2 regions of the Kerstersia similis genome follow, and region 2 is predicted to be linked to the other one. Evidence: predicted binding sites of a transcription regulator. Region 2 holds the regulator's gene; the other holds the start of a gene.

Region 1 (7,166 bases), on a different contig from region 2:
GTGGCGGCAAATTGACGCGCAGGTCATGCAGGCGATAGAACAAGTCATTACGGAACTGCTCGGCCTGCACCAGTGCGCCGATGTCCCGGTGGGTGGCGCTGATCAGGCCGAATTCGACCGGTATCAGGCGATCCGAACCCAGGGGTTGCACCGCCCGTTCCTGCAAGGCGCGCAGCAGGCGGGTCTGCAGACTGAGAGGCATGTCGCCGATTTCATCCAGGAACAGAACGCCACCGTCTGCCTCGCGCAGCCGGCCACGCGAGCCATTGCGGCGCGCGCCGGTAAAGGCGCCGGCTTCATAGCCGAACAGTTCGGCTTCGATCAGGGATTCAGGCAGGGCGCCGCAATTGACGGCAACAAAGGGGCCATTGCGCCAGCGGCTGGCTGCGTGCAGCCGGCGGGCATAAATTTCCTTGCCGGCTCCGGTTTCCCCTTGCAGAAACACCCCCAAGCCGCCATCAAAGGCACGGCGCACGGCATCAAATCGCGTGCTCAGTTGGGGATCCAGGGCCAGCTTGGGTGCCAGGGCGGGGTGGGGGCGGACGCCTGCGGGCCGCTCTTCCCTGGGCGGTGTTTCCGCTGATGCCTGGCCCTCAGGGCGTACCGGGCGTGCGGGAGAGGCGGCCGGCGTTGGGGGGGAAGCGTGTGCTGCGGCAGGGGGAGACACCGGCGCGCTTGCAGCCGATGCTGCCAGGGAAACGGCGCTGGATGCCGGGAAGGTCGCGCCGACCGGGATGAGTGTGCGATTGCGGAACAGGCTGGCATAAAAGCTTTCGCCGTCCGGGGCCCGCAGCAAGGTGGCCTCCTGGCCCAGTTGTTGCCATTCGCCCAGCCAGCGTTGCGCCGGCTGATCAAGCAAGTCGCTCCAGGAGGTGCGCAGCAGGCTCAGCGCAAGGTCATTGGCGCCAACAATGTGGCCGTCCTCCAGCAGCAGCAAGGCCCGCTCAGTCGATTCCAGCAAGGAAGGCTGGCGTTGAAAGACGAGCAATTCCCGCCCGGAGAGGCTTTGCTGCATCATCCGGTTGGTAATCAGCCGTGAACACAGCGCGGCCAGGCCCAGCGCGTAGTCATGCAACTGCGACGCTTCGCCGGAAATATCGAGTACACCCATGCGGTCGCCACGCGGCGACCAGACCGGCGCACCGTGACAACTCAGAATACGGTTGCAGTGCAGATAATGTTCCGCACCATGCACGCGTACCGGCGTGTTTTCCAGCAAGGCAGTGCCGATGGCATTGGTGCCGCGGTGCTGTTCGGCCCAGCTGACGCCGGGCTGCAGCGCCACGCTTTCCGCCTGTTGCAGGAAACTGGTGTTTCCAGCGGTTTGCAGGATCACCCCAGTGGCATCCGCCAGCAGCACGATGCCGGCGTGGCGCCCCACCATATTGGAGAGCGTGTCGATTTCCGGCTGGGCCGCCTGCAGCAGGCTGGCATGCTGTGCCAGCCTGACATTGAGTTCGCCGCGTACCAGCATGACGGGATCGGGTTGCATGTCGGATTCCCGAGCCATGCAGCGTTGCCAGGAACGCAGCACCGAGGCCGAAGAGGGTTCGGCTTGCAGTGCAGCGGCGAAATGGAATGTCATCTCTATGGCCTCCCTTAGAACGTCGTTACGATCTATGCGTGGTACGCGCAAGGCGACAAAGATTGCAAAATCAAAGTGTCGCTTTATGCGACAGGTGTTGTCTTTGAATGTGTCGCAGTGTCGCGGTTTGCAGCGTTGCAGCCAGGACTGGCTGAGGTACGGCATAAGCAAATTATGCCCTAAACCTGCGCCTGCACCAGCGCGGAAAACGAGAAGCATTTTTTCCTGCTTCTTGGCATGCTAATTGCTTATGTACCGGCAAGGGCGGCGCCGCATGGTGCGGTTCCGAACCGTTAAAGGAGAAGAGGCATGAATCTGTCAGATTTGAAGAAGCTGGGACTGGATGTCGAATTTCCGTTCAAGAAGAAGTATGAGAACTTCATCGGTGGCAAGTGGGTTGCACCGGTGGCAGGCAACTACTTCGAGGACATTTCGCCCATCACCGGCCAGGCATTTACCAGTGTGCCGCGTTCCGACGCGCAGGATATCGAATTGGCCCTGGATGCCGCCCATGCCGCGCGTGCCGCCTGGGGCAGGACGTCCGCTGCCGAGCGCTCCAACATCCTGCTGCGCATCGCCGATCGCATCGAACAGAACCTCGAACGCCTGGCGGTTGCCGAAACCATAGATAACGGCAAGCCGCTGCGCGAAACCATGGCTGCCGACCTGCCACTGGCCGTGGATCACTTCCGTTACTTCGCGGGTTGCCTGCGGGCCGAGGAAGGCGCAATTTCCGAGATTGACAGCACCACGGTTGCCTACCACTTCAAGGAGCCCATTGGCGTGGTCGGTCAGATCATTCCGTGGAATTTCCCCTTGCTGATGGCCGCCTGGAAGCTGGCGCCGGCACTGGCGGCAGGATGCCCGGTCGTGCTGAAGCCGGCAGAGCAGACGCCGGCTTCCATCCTGGTACTGATGGAGCTGATTGGCGACCTGCTGCCGGCAGGCGTGCTCAATATTGTCAACGGCTTTGGCAAGGAGGCCGGTGAGGCCTTGGCGACCAGCAAGCGCATTGCCAAGGTGGCATTCACGGGCTCCACGCCGGTGGGGCGCCATATCCTGCATGCCGCAGCAGAAAACCTGATTCCGGCAACGGTCGAACTGGGCGGGAAATCGCCCAATATCTTCTTTGCCGACGTTCTCGATAAGGATGATGCTTTCCTGGACAAGGCCTTGGAAGGTCTGTCTATGTTCGCTTTGAACCAGGGTGAAATCTGCACATGCCCCTCGCGCATCCTGATTCAGGAATCCATCTACGAGCGTTTTATTGAAAAGGCGGTTGCCCGGGTCAAGTCCATCAAGACCGGTAACCCGCTGGATCGCCAGACCATGGTGGGAGCGCAGGTATCCAAGGCGCAGATGGACAAGATCCTGTCCTATATCGACATCGGCCGCAACGAAGGCGCAGAGTGCCTGATCGGCGGCACGCGTAACCCGCTCAAGGAAGGCCTGGAGGATGGCTACTACATCAGCCCGACTTTGCTGCTGGGCAAGAATGACATGCGTATTTTCCAGGAGGAAATTTTCGGGCCCGTCGCGGCTGTCACGACGTTCAAGGATGAGGAAGAAGCCATCGCCATCGCCAACGATACGTCCTTCGGCCTGGGTGCCGGTGTCTGGACGCGTGACGGTTCGCAAGCCTACCGGGTCGGGCGTGGCGTGCAGGCAGGCCGGGTCTGGACCAACTGCTATCACCTCTATCCTGCGCATGCGGCGTTCGGTGGCTACAAGGAATCCGGTATCGGCCGTGAAACCCACAAGGTCGCCTTGTCCAACTACCAGCAAACCAAGTGCCTGCTGGTGAGCTACAGCCCCAACGCATTGGGCTTTTATTGAGCACGAAACGAGCAGACGGTAGGCCGGGACGTTTCGGCCTGCTGCCTGCGCGTTGTCTGTGGCGCCCAGCGCCACAGACCCCTTTGGTGGCGAAGCATGATCGGGATCAAGACGCCCGGTCACGCTTTTGTCCATGATGGTGTTTGATTTGTTTCAAGGAGCGTATCCATGCAACGCACGATGAAAGCGGCAGTTCTACGTACTTTCGGCCAGCCCCTGCGGATCGAAGAAGTTGAAGTTCCGCGTCCGGGGCCGGGTGACATCCTTGTCAAGATCGAAGCATGCGGCGTTTGCCATACCGATCTGCACGCCGTGGAAGGAGATTGGCCGGTCAAGCCCAATCCGCCCTTCATTCCAGGCCATGAGGGCGTGGGGCATGTCGTGGCGGTTGGCCAGGGCGTCACTCATGTCAAGGAAGGGGATCGCGTCGGTATTCCCTGGCTGTATTCGGCTTGCGGTTATTGCGAGCACTGCCTGGGCGGCTGGGAAACGCTGTGTGAAAAGCAGCAGAATGCCGGTTACTCGGTCAATGGCGGCTTTGCGGAATACGCGCTGGCCAATGCTTCCTATGTCGGTTTGCTGCCCAAGAGCGTGGACTTCATCGAGATTGCGCCTATCCTGTGCGCCGGCGTGACGGTGTACAAGGGATTGAAGATGACGGAGACCCAGGCTGGGCAATGGGTCGCCATTTCGGGAATCGGCGGCCTTGGGCACGTGGCTGTGCAGTACGCGCGAGCCATGGGGCTGAATGTTGCCGCCGTGGATGTTGATGATGAAAAGCTGGAACTGGCGCGCAAGCTGGGCGCCGAAGTCACCGTTAATGCACGCAATACCGACCCTGCGGCTTACCTGAAACGTGAAGTCGGGGGCGTGCATGGCGCGCTGGTGACCGCCGTGTCGCCTATCGCGTTCCAGCAGGCCATGGGAATGACGCGCCGTGGCGGCACGATTGCGCTCAATGGTTTGCCGCCGGGCGAGTTCTCGCTGTCCATTTTCGATATGGTGCTCAATGGCACGACCGTACGCGGTTCCATTGTCGGGACGCGCCTGGACTTGCAGGAGGCCCTGGATTTTGCCGGAGATGGCAAGGTCAAGGCGACGGTGACGTCCGACAAGCTGGAAAACGTCAACGAAGTGTTCGATCGCATGCGCCAAGGCAAGATCAACGGCCGCGTCGTATTGGATCTGGCTGCGTGATGCCAGAAGGGATGCGCCCTTGGGCGCATCCATGAAAAACACCCCGGAAGCGCGGATATCTGTCGCGTTTTCGGGGTGTGTTTTTTTTATGGCCGCCACTGCGTGAGCCTGGCCCGTCGGGCCAGGCAAGGTTCAGGTATTCCTGCGGTCAGGCTTCGACATCGGCAGAGGCCTCCGCCGCTTGTGCCATGAAGCCGCCACTTTGGCGTTCCCACAGGCGGGCGTAAAGGCCGCCTTGCGCCAGCAGTTCGGCATGCGTGCCGCTTTCGACGATATGGCCCTGGTTCAGTACGACCAGACGATCCATGCGGGCAATCGTGGAGAGACGGTGGGCGATGGCGATCACCGTCTTGCCGCGCATCAGGATATCCAGGCTGTCCTGGATGGCTGCTTCTACTTCCGAATCGAGCGCCGATGTCGCTTCATCGAGCACCAGGATGGGGGCGTTTTTCAGCAGGACTCGGGCAATGGCAATGCGTTGGCGCTGCCCGCCGGACAGTTTGACGCCGCGTTCGCCGACGTAAGCATCCAGCCCCTGGCGGCCATCGCCATCGCTCAGCTTGGGCACGAAGTCTGCGGCGCTGGCCTGGGCCAGGGCTTCAAACAATTCTGCATCGCTGGCGCCGGGACGCCCGTAGAGCAGGTTTTCCCGGATGGAGCGGTGCAGCAGGGACGGTTCCTGGGTCACGATACCGATCTGTTCGCGCAAGCTATCCTGCTGCACTTGGGCGATGTCCTGCTGGTCAACCAGAATGCGTCCGCCCTGGACGTCATACAGCCTCAGCAGCAAGTTGACCAGCGTGGATTTACCGACGCCAGATGGGCCGATCAGGCCGATTTTTTCTCCGGGACGAATGTGCAGATCCACGCCCTGCAGAACGGGATGGCGTTCGTCGTAGTGGAACTGGACATGGTCAAAGCGGATATCGCCCTGGGTGATGGCCAGTGGCGGGGCCTTGGGCGCATCCACGACGCTGCGCGGTTGGGCGATGGTGCGCAAGCCGTCCTGAACCACGCCGAAGCTTTCGAAAATGCCGCTCACGACCCACATGATCCAGCCGGACATGGTGTTGATACGGATCACGAGGCCCGTGGACAGCGCAATGACGCCCAGGGAAGCATGGCCGGCGTGCCAGAGCCAGACCGCGAGCCCTGCGGTGCCGACGATCAGAATGCCGCTCAGGCTGGTAATGGCGAAGTCCATGGCGGTGATGACGCGGCCGGACATTTGCGCCTTGGCCGTTTGCTCCGCCATGGCGGCCTGGGCGTGCTGCTCTTCCAGACGGGTATGGGCGAACAGCTTGAGCGTGATGATATTGGTATAGCTATCGACAATACGGCCCAGCAGCTTGGCGCGCGCGGCTGCGGATGCCGCGGAGCGGCGCCGTGCCAACGGCACGAAGTAAGCGAGCAGGCCGATATAACAGACCAGCCAGAACAGCAGCGGCAGGGTCAGCAGCCAGTCGGCCTGGGCGAACAGGTAAATGGCGCTGCCCGAATACACCACCATGCGCCAGAGGGCATCCACCATCTGTACGGACGATTCGCGCAGCGCCAGCGACGTCTGCATGATGCGGCTGGCAGTACGGCCGGCCAGATCGTTCTGGAAAAAACTCAGGCTTTGTCCAAGGACATAGCGGTGGTTCTGCCAGCGGATCATCGTGGCGAAATTCGGGTTGATGGTCTGGTGCACCAGCAGGTTATGCAGGCCAGACAGCAAGGGCCGGACCAGCAGGGCGATGATGGCCATCGTCAGCAGCGCCGTACCATGCACCGTGAAAAAATCTTCCTTGGCCGTGGATTGCGCCATATCGACGATTTCACCGATAAAGCTGAAGAGGGCGACCTCAACCAGCGAACCGGCCAGCCCGACGACCAGCAGCAGAATGAACCAGGGCCAGACTTGCTTCAGATAGAAGCGGTAGAACGCGCCTACCTCGTCCGGCGGCGCGGTATCGGGCGATGGCTTGAACGGATTGATCAGGTTTTCGAAACGTTGGAACAGGGACGACTTGGTCTGTTTTGGCATGCGTAACTCAGTATTTTTGAAGCTGTGTGCAACGAGGGTCAATCCTGCGGCGCACGCGCCGTGGTGGGGGGCGGTGCGGCGTCGGGAGCGACCTGGCCGGTGTGTTCCGGCTCGGCGTGTTCGTGTAATTCTTCTGCAGGATGATAACGGCGGACACGCCACCGTACGCGCAAGTCGTTCCAGAGCGGCGGCAAGGCCAGCACCAGCAAGAAGAAGGAAAGCGGCAGCGTCATGGAATAGCCCCAGGACTGAAAGCCGAAAGCGCCTGTCATGGCACCTACCAGAAAAGCCAGCAGAAGCTTGCTGTGCAGAATCAGCTTGGCGCGATTGGCAACGACCCGCCCTTGCCCCCGATGGGTGGCGCGCGGGCTATTGATATAGAACAGCTTGCCCAGTTCTATGCCAATATCGGTCACCATGCCGGTGACATGGGTCGTGCGGATCACGGCATTGGAAATCTTGGTGATCAGGGCATTTTGCAGGCCCATCATGTAGCACAGCAGGACGACGGTAGGAGGC
Region 2 (7,166 bases):
GCATCAAAGCTGCCGCCATGAATGAAATCACACCGGATGCAAACGGCATCAACATCAGGCTGGCGCCCATCAGAATGACGGAAGGTACCGCCACCCAGACACGGCCATGCCTATCCATGACCTTGCCCGCGTGGTAGAACACCGCCATGTCGAGCGCCGCCACCAGCCCGTAGATCACCGAAATCGCCACTGAATCCAAGCCCAGCTGTTCTGCCCACAAAGGCAAGACCACCTGGCGCGTGGCACGCAGCACACTGATCAGCAGAACACCAAAACCCAAGGTCAGGAACACACCGGCATGGGAACGCGCAATCGACGCGAGCGATATCTTGCCGTCCCCGGTGCTTGCCTGCGGTGCGGCGACTTCAAGCTCCGGCACTTTGTAGGCCAGCGCCCCGGCGCCCAGCATGGCGATCAGCGCCAGCAGATAGGCACCGGGCAGATCCATCAGGGCGATCAGGCACGCCCCAGCGAACGGCCCCACGAATGCCCCTATGCGGGCCGTGCCACCCAGCACCGACATCGCGCGGGCGCGCATCGCCAGCGGAACTGCCTGCACCAGATAGCTTTGCCGAGCCAGCTGAAACACCGACGCTGCCGCCCCCACCAGCAAGGTTGCGAGCGCCAACATCCATACCGTATGCGCCACCATCGCAATCAGCATGGCAACGGCGCTCAGCAGCGACGCTCCCACCATGGCACGCCGCTCGCCATAGCGGTTGACCAGCAACGCAGCCGGAATGTTGCTCACCAGCGAACCCAGCCCGATCAGCGCCGCCACCAGTCCGGCCACGGCATAGGAGGCTCCCAAACCGCGCACGCTCAACGCAATGACCGGCGTGATGGCCCCGATACCGACGCCAAAAAGCACGGACGGCCCATAGGCCGCCAGTGCAATCTTGCGCAAACTAAAAGAAGAATCGTCCATGTGTCAGCAATCGCCCCAGGGCATTAACCATCATCCATACGCAACAAGGCCATGGCCTTGCGCTGCGAGGCCGTCGGCACTCGCATGCCCTCGCGGTATTTCGCCACCGTACGGCGTGCCAGCTCCACGCCCCGTTCGGCCAGCTTGTTCATCAACTGGCTATCGGACAAGGGCTTGCGCGGGTCTTCCTGCTCCAGCATTTCCCGCATCATCGCCTGGATAGAGGCCGCCGAGGCCGACTCGCCATCCGCGGCCGGCACCCCGGTGCTGAAAAAGCGTTTCAGTTCCAGCGTGCCGTGCGGGGTCGCCATATATTTGCCCGCCGTCGCCCGCGAGACCGTGGACTCGTGCAGGCCCAAGGCTTCTGCAATCTCGCGCAGCACCATGGGTCGCAAGGCCACCATACCCGACTCAAAAAATGCCTGCTGACGCGCCACGATTTCGGTCGCGACCCGCAACAAGGTTTCAAAACGCTGCGCCACCTGGCGAATCAACCAGCGGGCCTGCTGTACATGGGCCTGCAAACCCTCATAGCTGCCGCGCGGTTCCTGCCCCAAGGCTTGCACATACGCATCATTCACGCTCAACCGGGGCACCAGATCCCCGTTGAGGCGCACACGCCAGCTTTTACCGCTACGGTAGGCGATGACATCCGGCACCGCATAATCCGCGACCGGAACGGTCCAGGCACGCCCCGGATGAGGATCCAGGCGCCGGATCAATGCATGGGCCAGGCGTATGTCCGCAGGTGAACATGCCAGCGCTTCACACAGGTGGGCCAGGCGTCCAGCCGCCAAGGATTCCAGATGGCTGCTGCACAGCTGCCGCGCCAAGGCCACGATGCCCGGGTCACGTGCTTCCGGCCAGACCGTCGGATCTGGCCGGCGCAACTGCAACAACAGGCATTCCGTCATATTCCTTGCGGCAATCCCTGCGGGCTCCATATTCTGCAGCAAGGCCAGCGCGGCCTCCAGCTCGCCCTGCTCGATGTCCAATGACGCCGGCAGATAGGCCAGGATTTCCTCGAAACTGGCGGCCAGATATCCGTTGTCATCCAGTTCGTCGATCAGGACGGTCATCAGTGCGATATCGCGCCGGCTCGCCCGGGTACAGCTGATCTGGCCCAGCAAATACTCGCGCAGCGAAGGCGCAGCCGCCGCTTCCGGGAAAAAATCGTCATCGCCATCATGCCGGGTGCCCGTCGCGCCGGAAAAAATATCCTCGCCAACCTCACTGGCAGGCGCCTGTTCGGGCGCTTCCAGCTCCAGCACTGGGTTTTCATTCAGTGCCTGTGCGATTTCCTGCTGCAAATCCAGCGACGATAGTTGCAAGAGGCGCAAGGCCTGTTGCAACTGTGGCGTCAGCACCAACTGCTGACTTTGGCGAATTTCCAGCGCGGGTCGTATCATGGGAACCATATTTTGCACCATAAGACCCGCCATGACTGCACCCAGCCAATATGATCTGCAAGTGTTGAATAATTATCTGCGTACCAAAGCGCAGCCCGCGCTGCTGCGCGATGGAGGAATAATCCTGTTTGCCGCCCTGGTCTGGCTATGGCTTTGCTGGCAAGGGCTGTCATATGCCCTGGCGCAACGCTATGAATTTCTGGCCAAATTCAGCACGGAGGCCCAAGGCATGGCCATGCGCAGCGGCCCTTATGTCTGGTGGACGCTGGCTGCGCTGTTGAGCCTGGGCGTCTTGTCCCTGCTGCGCGCCTGGGCGCGGGAAAGAATCAACCGCCATTGGGAACAAATCGTGCCGCCCGGTGAATTGGCACCCCTCTGCCACGACCTGTCAAACGATGGTCGCTCCGTATTGGATTGGGTCTGGCAAGATAGGGATATGCCACTGGCATTGGGCGACCTGAAACGCACCGTTACGGAACTGGCCAGCGGCCGCGTGGAAAAATTCCATATCGCCCGGGAACAGAATGCCGCCCTCACTGCAGCCCTGAAACCTGCAGCCAGCACGGCCTCCGCCACCCCAGCCAATACGGCTTCGCTATTCAAACCACAACGTCAGGAACCCCGCCTGCAGGCGGAATGAATTCGGCCAGGCATTCTCCGGGACGATCGCCCGGAGAATGCCTGTTCAGGCTGCGCTGGCAACCGGAACAGGCTGGCGGGCGCGAATCAGCGCAAAGGCACAGCGATGCGCCACATCCGCCGCAGCGGGCTCGCGATGAATCGCCATTGCGGCCATCGCACCTTCATAACAAAGCGTCAATTCGTTCGCCAATGCCTCGGCATCATCCGTCAGGCAGGCAACCAATTCCGTAAACATTTGATGCAGCCAACGGCGATACTCGCGCGCCACCTCCAAAACCGGTGCGCAGCCCTCGTTTTCCGCCACGGCCAGCAAAAAGGCGCAACCGCGATATTCCGTACGTGCGCCCATTTCCTGCAGAATACGGTAAGGCAGCACCGCCTTTTCCGCCGGATCCTGCTCTCCGCTTTCCAGCACCTGTTCACGCAGATACTGCGTAATCCTTTCGTATCGGTCTCTCAGATACGCAACCACCAATGCTTCCTTGGTGGCGAAATGCCGGTATAGCGTCGCTTTGGCAATACCCGCCTCGGCAATGATGCGATCGACCCCCACGGCCCGAATGCCCTCGGCATAAAACAAGCTGCCCGCGACTTCAATAATGTGTGCGCGCATATCCATATCAGATCCCCTACGGCCAACTCCGAAAATGACTGATTGTCATCTCTCAGGCCAGACAACAAAGTTCAATGCGAATGGCATACATCCAACAAATCTTGCCTGACAGCACCGCTGTCACTACCGTTCACAAGAGCAATGCTATCAAAATAATAATTCGCCTGGTTTTCCACCAATGCATTAGATCGCATCATGCCGCATTGCAAAAGAAATTCCAACCCCTACGAAAGGCGAAGTCTCGGGGGATTGACTGCGGCATTTCAGAAAATTCACGCACATAGAAGGACAACTACCAGGGAATTACGCATGATTTCCTGACACTTGCGATCCTCATCCTCAATATACGGATTTACCCCAAAAAGCCGAAATTATTTGAAGCCAAAAAATCATCATTTTTGACATACCCGGCAATGTCAATCCCAAAACCCAGGTATTCACCAATGGCGGGTGCAACGCACTGTCATCACAATAATTTGCTTATCCAGCCCAATCGCCACCCAATTAGTCATACAAATCGCGCAACATAGAACGATCATTTACGCTACGGCACCTTGTGCAATCACCTGTCCCGCATCCCGCATGCACAAGGACACAGCGCAGATCGAATTACAGTTTTTTTTAATACACAGCTATTTATTTTCTTATATCTGAAATAGCCGCCCATCCATTTGTACCCCAGAACCTGAATACAACAACTACAAAGCCAGGCCAGCGCTGACACTCCCGGCCGACCCGTTCCCCTCACACAACACAGCCTGCCAAAGTTGCCCGTACCCGACATGTTCTTCCCCGAAACCGGGTCCTGCGCACCTTTCAAGACATATGCATTGACTTTTCCCGTCAAACATGTTGGACTATAGGCACTATGGCCAATACGTCGATCCCCTCTCTCGACTTCCACGCAAGCATTTCTGCTCTGCGTGCCGGCCTGCGCCTGTCCATCGGCGCATCCATTGCCTCGCTGCACATTCAATCGCTACTACTACCGATCGGTTGCCGAGCCTAGTGCTCAGTGGCAGTTCGGCAGCCTGTCGCCACGCCTATACCCGTTCCCCGTTCAATTTCGCCGGCACAACCGGCACCCATGGCGTCCGCCGTGGGCGGGAGCCAGGCCGTGATTCACACTCCCTCAGCGGCTGTCTCCTTGATCCAAAGGTGCATCATGCTTGCCAATCCTTCTACCAAGTACCGTCCCTTCGTCCCGTTCACGCGTGATTTCTCCGAGCGCACCTGGCCCAGCCGTCGCATCGAGAAAGCCCCGATCTGGATGAGCACCGACCTGCGCGACGGCAACCAGGCCTTGATCGAACCCATGAGCGTAGAACGCAAGCTGCGTTTCTTCGACCAGCTCATCAAGATCGGTTTCAAGGAGATCGAAGTCGGCTTCCCGTCCGCATCGCAGACCGATTTCGACTTCGTGCGCAAGCTGATCGACGAAAAACGCATTCCCGATGATGTCCGCATCATCGTGCTGACCCAGTCGCGCCAGGATCTGATCGAACGCACCACCGAAGCCGCCGCTGGCGCCAAGCAAGCCATCATCCACCTCTACAACGCCTGCGCGCCCGCCTTCCGCAAGATCGTCTTCAAGATGTCGCCCGAGGAAGTGCGCGACCTGGCCGTGCGCGGTACGCAGTGGGTCATGGAAGCCCAGGCCAAGTACCCGCAGACGCAATGGGGCTACGAGTACTCGCCTGAAGTGTTCAGCACCACCGAACCCGAAGTGGCGCTGATGGTGGCCGACGCCGTGGCCCGCACCTGGGATGCCACACCGGAAAAGAAGCTGATCCTCAACTTGCCGGCCACCGTCGAGGCGACCACGCCCAACCTGTACGCCGATCAGATCGAATGGATGCACCGCAATCTGGAACGCCGCGACAGCATCATCATGAGCGTGCACCCGCACAATGACCGCGGCACGGCCGTGGCTGCCGCGGAATTCGCCGTCATGGCCGGTGCCGACCGTATCGAAGGCTGCCTGTTTGGCAGCGGTGAGCGCACCGGCAACGTCGATTTGGTGACGCTCGCGCTGAACCTCTATTCCCAGGGTGTGCATCCGGGCCTGGACTTTTCCGATATCGACGAAGTCCGCCGCTGTGCCGAATACTGCAATCAGTTGCCGGTGCACCCGCGCCACCCCTATGCCGGCGACCTCGTCTTTACGGCCTTCTCCGGTTCCCACCAGGACGCCATCAAGAAGGGCTTCGCGGTGCAGCAGCCCGATGCGCTCTGGGAAGTCCCCTACCTGCCGATCGACCCGGCCGACGTCGGCCGCAGCTACGATGCGATCATTCGCGTCAACAGCCAGTCGGGCAAGGGTGGCGTTTCCTATCTGCTGGAAAACGATCACGGCCTGGTCTTGCCGCGCCGCTTGCAGATCGAGTTCAGCCGCGCCATCCAGCACGTAACAGATACCACCGGCAAGGAAGTGACGGCCGAAGATGTATATGAAGTGTTCAGCCAGGAATACTTGGACCGCACCAAGCCCTGGAAGCTGGTGCGCCACCGTATCGAAGGCGACCCGACACAGGAAGAAAAGCGCCATTTCCGCGTGGAAGCCGTGCTGGAGCATGACGGCGAGACGCGTACCGTCACCGGTGAAGGCGAAGGCGCCATTACGGCATTCGTCGCCGCATTGGGCTTGCCGGTGCGCATCATGGACTACCACGAGCACGCCATCGGCACCGGCACGGACACCCGCGCCGCCTGCTATGTGGAAGTTCGCCTGGGCGAATCCCAAACCCGTTTCGGCGTCGGCATTCACCGTGACATCGTGACGGCATCGTTCCTTGCGGTGCTGGGTGCGGTCAACCGCCACCTGGCCGAAAACCCCGAACTGGCTGCGACCGCCAACGCGATTTGAGCCATGCTTTGATTTCCATGGAAGACTGAAGGGCGGCTACCGCCGCCCGCCGGAGCCCTGGCGCCAAACGCGCCGGATCCGCTCCCTGTGCGCATGTCGGGCGGCAGCCCGACGCGCGACGGCAGACCGGCCTATCCCGGCCTGCCGACCGGCACCGGCCACAAGCCAGTTACCGGCACGGAGACACCTGTTTCAAGACACCTGCTGCAAACACCATCCGCGTGCCGGCGCCTGCCTACCGGCCCAGGATGTGCAACAACGCGCTCAGCGACGCCGGATGCGGCGCCACAACGGGCCGATAACCGGCAGCAACAGCATGATGACAGCCAAGGTCATGATGCTGCCCGCCAGCGGATTCGACCAGAACACACCCAGCGAGCCATCCGATAGCAGCATGGATTGGCGGAAGGCATCTTCGGACTTGTCGCCCAGGATCATCGCCAGCACCAGCGGCGCCAAGGGAAAATCCAGCTTCTTGAAGACATAGCCCACGACGCTGAAAATCAGCAACAGCCACAGATCAAACGGCGCAGAGGCAACGGTGTAAGCCCCCGTCACGCAAACAATCACGATGACCGGCCCGATCACCGCGAAGGGAATGCGCAGGATGGCCGCAAAGATAGGTACCGTCAGCAGGGCGGTGAATACAGCAACGACATTGCCCAGGTACATGGAGGCTATCAGGCCCCAGACAAAGTCAGGCTGCTC

The links. The regulator sigma-54, encoded in region 2, starts transcription at its own class of promoters, with help from an activator protein. The targets are predictions, from matches to a motif close to TGGCANGNAANCTGCTTT.
Region 1: exaC (acetaldehyde dehydrogenase ExaC) is a predicted target of sigma-54. The motif match lies at 1,819-1,836, and genes of this name have one in related genera.

The regions. Positions count from the first base shown of each region.
Region 1 covers NZ_CBCSIQ010000024.1:46,803-53,968, reverse strand. The annotation lists gene ACNA1V_RS13930 (sigma-54-dependent Fis family transcriptional regulator) at 1-1,585, opposite strand, end outside; gene exaC (acetaldehyde dehydrogenase ExaC) at 1,895-3,421, shown strand; gene adhP (alcohol dehydrogenase AdhP) at 3,590-4,618, shown strand; gene ACNA1V_RS13915 (ABC transporter ATP-binding protein) at 4,767-6,647, opposite strand; gene ACNA1V_RS13910 (YoaK family protein) at 6,686-7,166, opposite strand, start outside.
Region 2 covers NZ_CBCSIQ010000011.1:53,519-60,684, reverse strand. The annotation lists gene ACNA1V_RS08760 (MFS transporter) at 1-928, opposite strand, end outside; gene rpoN (RNA polymerase factor sigma-54) at 952-2,337, opposite strand; gene ACNA1V_RS08750 (hypothetical protein) at 2,369-2,977, shown strand; gene ACNA1V_RS08745 (TetR/AcrR family transcriptional regulator) at 3,023-3,598, opposite strand; gene leuA (2-isopropylmalate synthase) at 4,755-6,458, shown strand; gene ACNA1V_RS08735 (tripartite tricarboxylate transporter permease) at 6,723-7,166, opposite strand, start outside.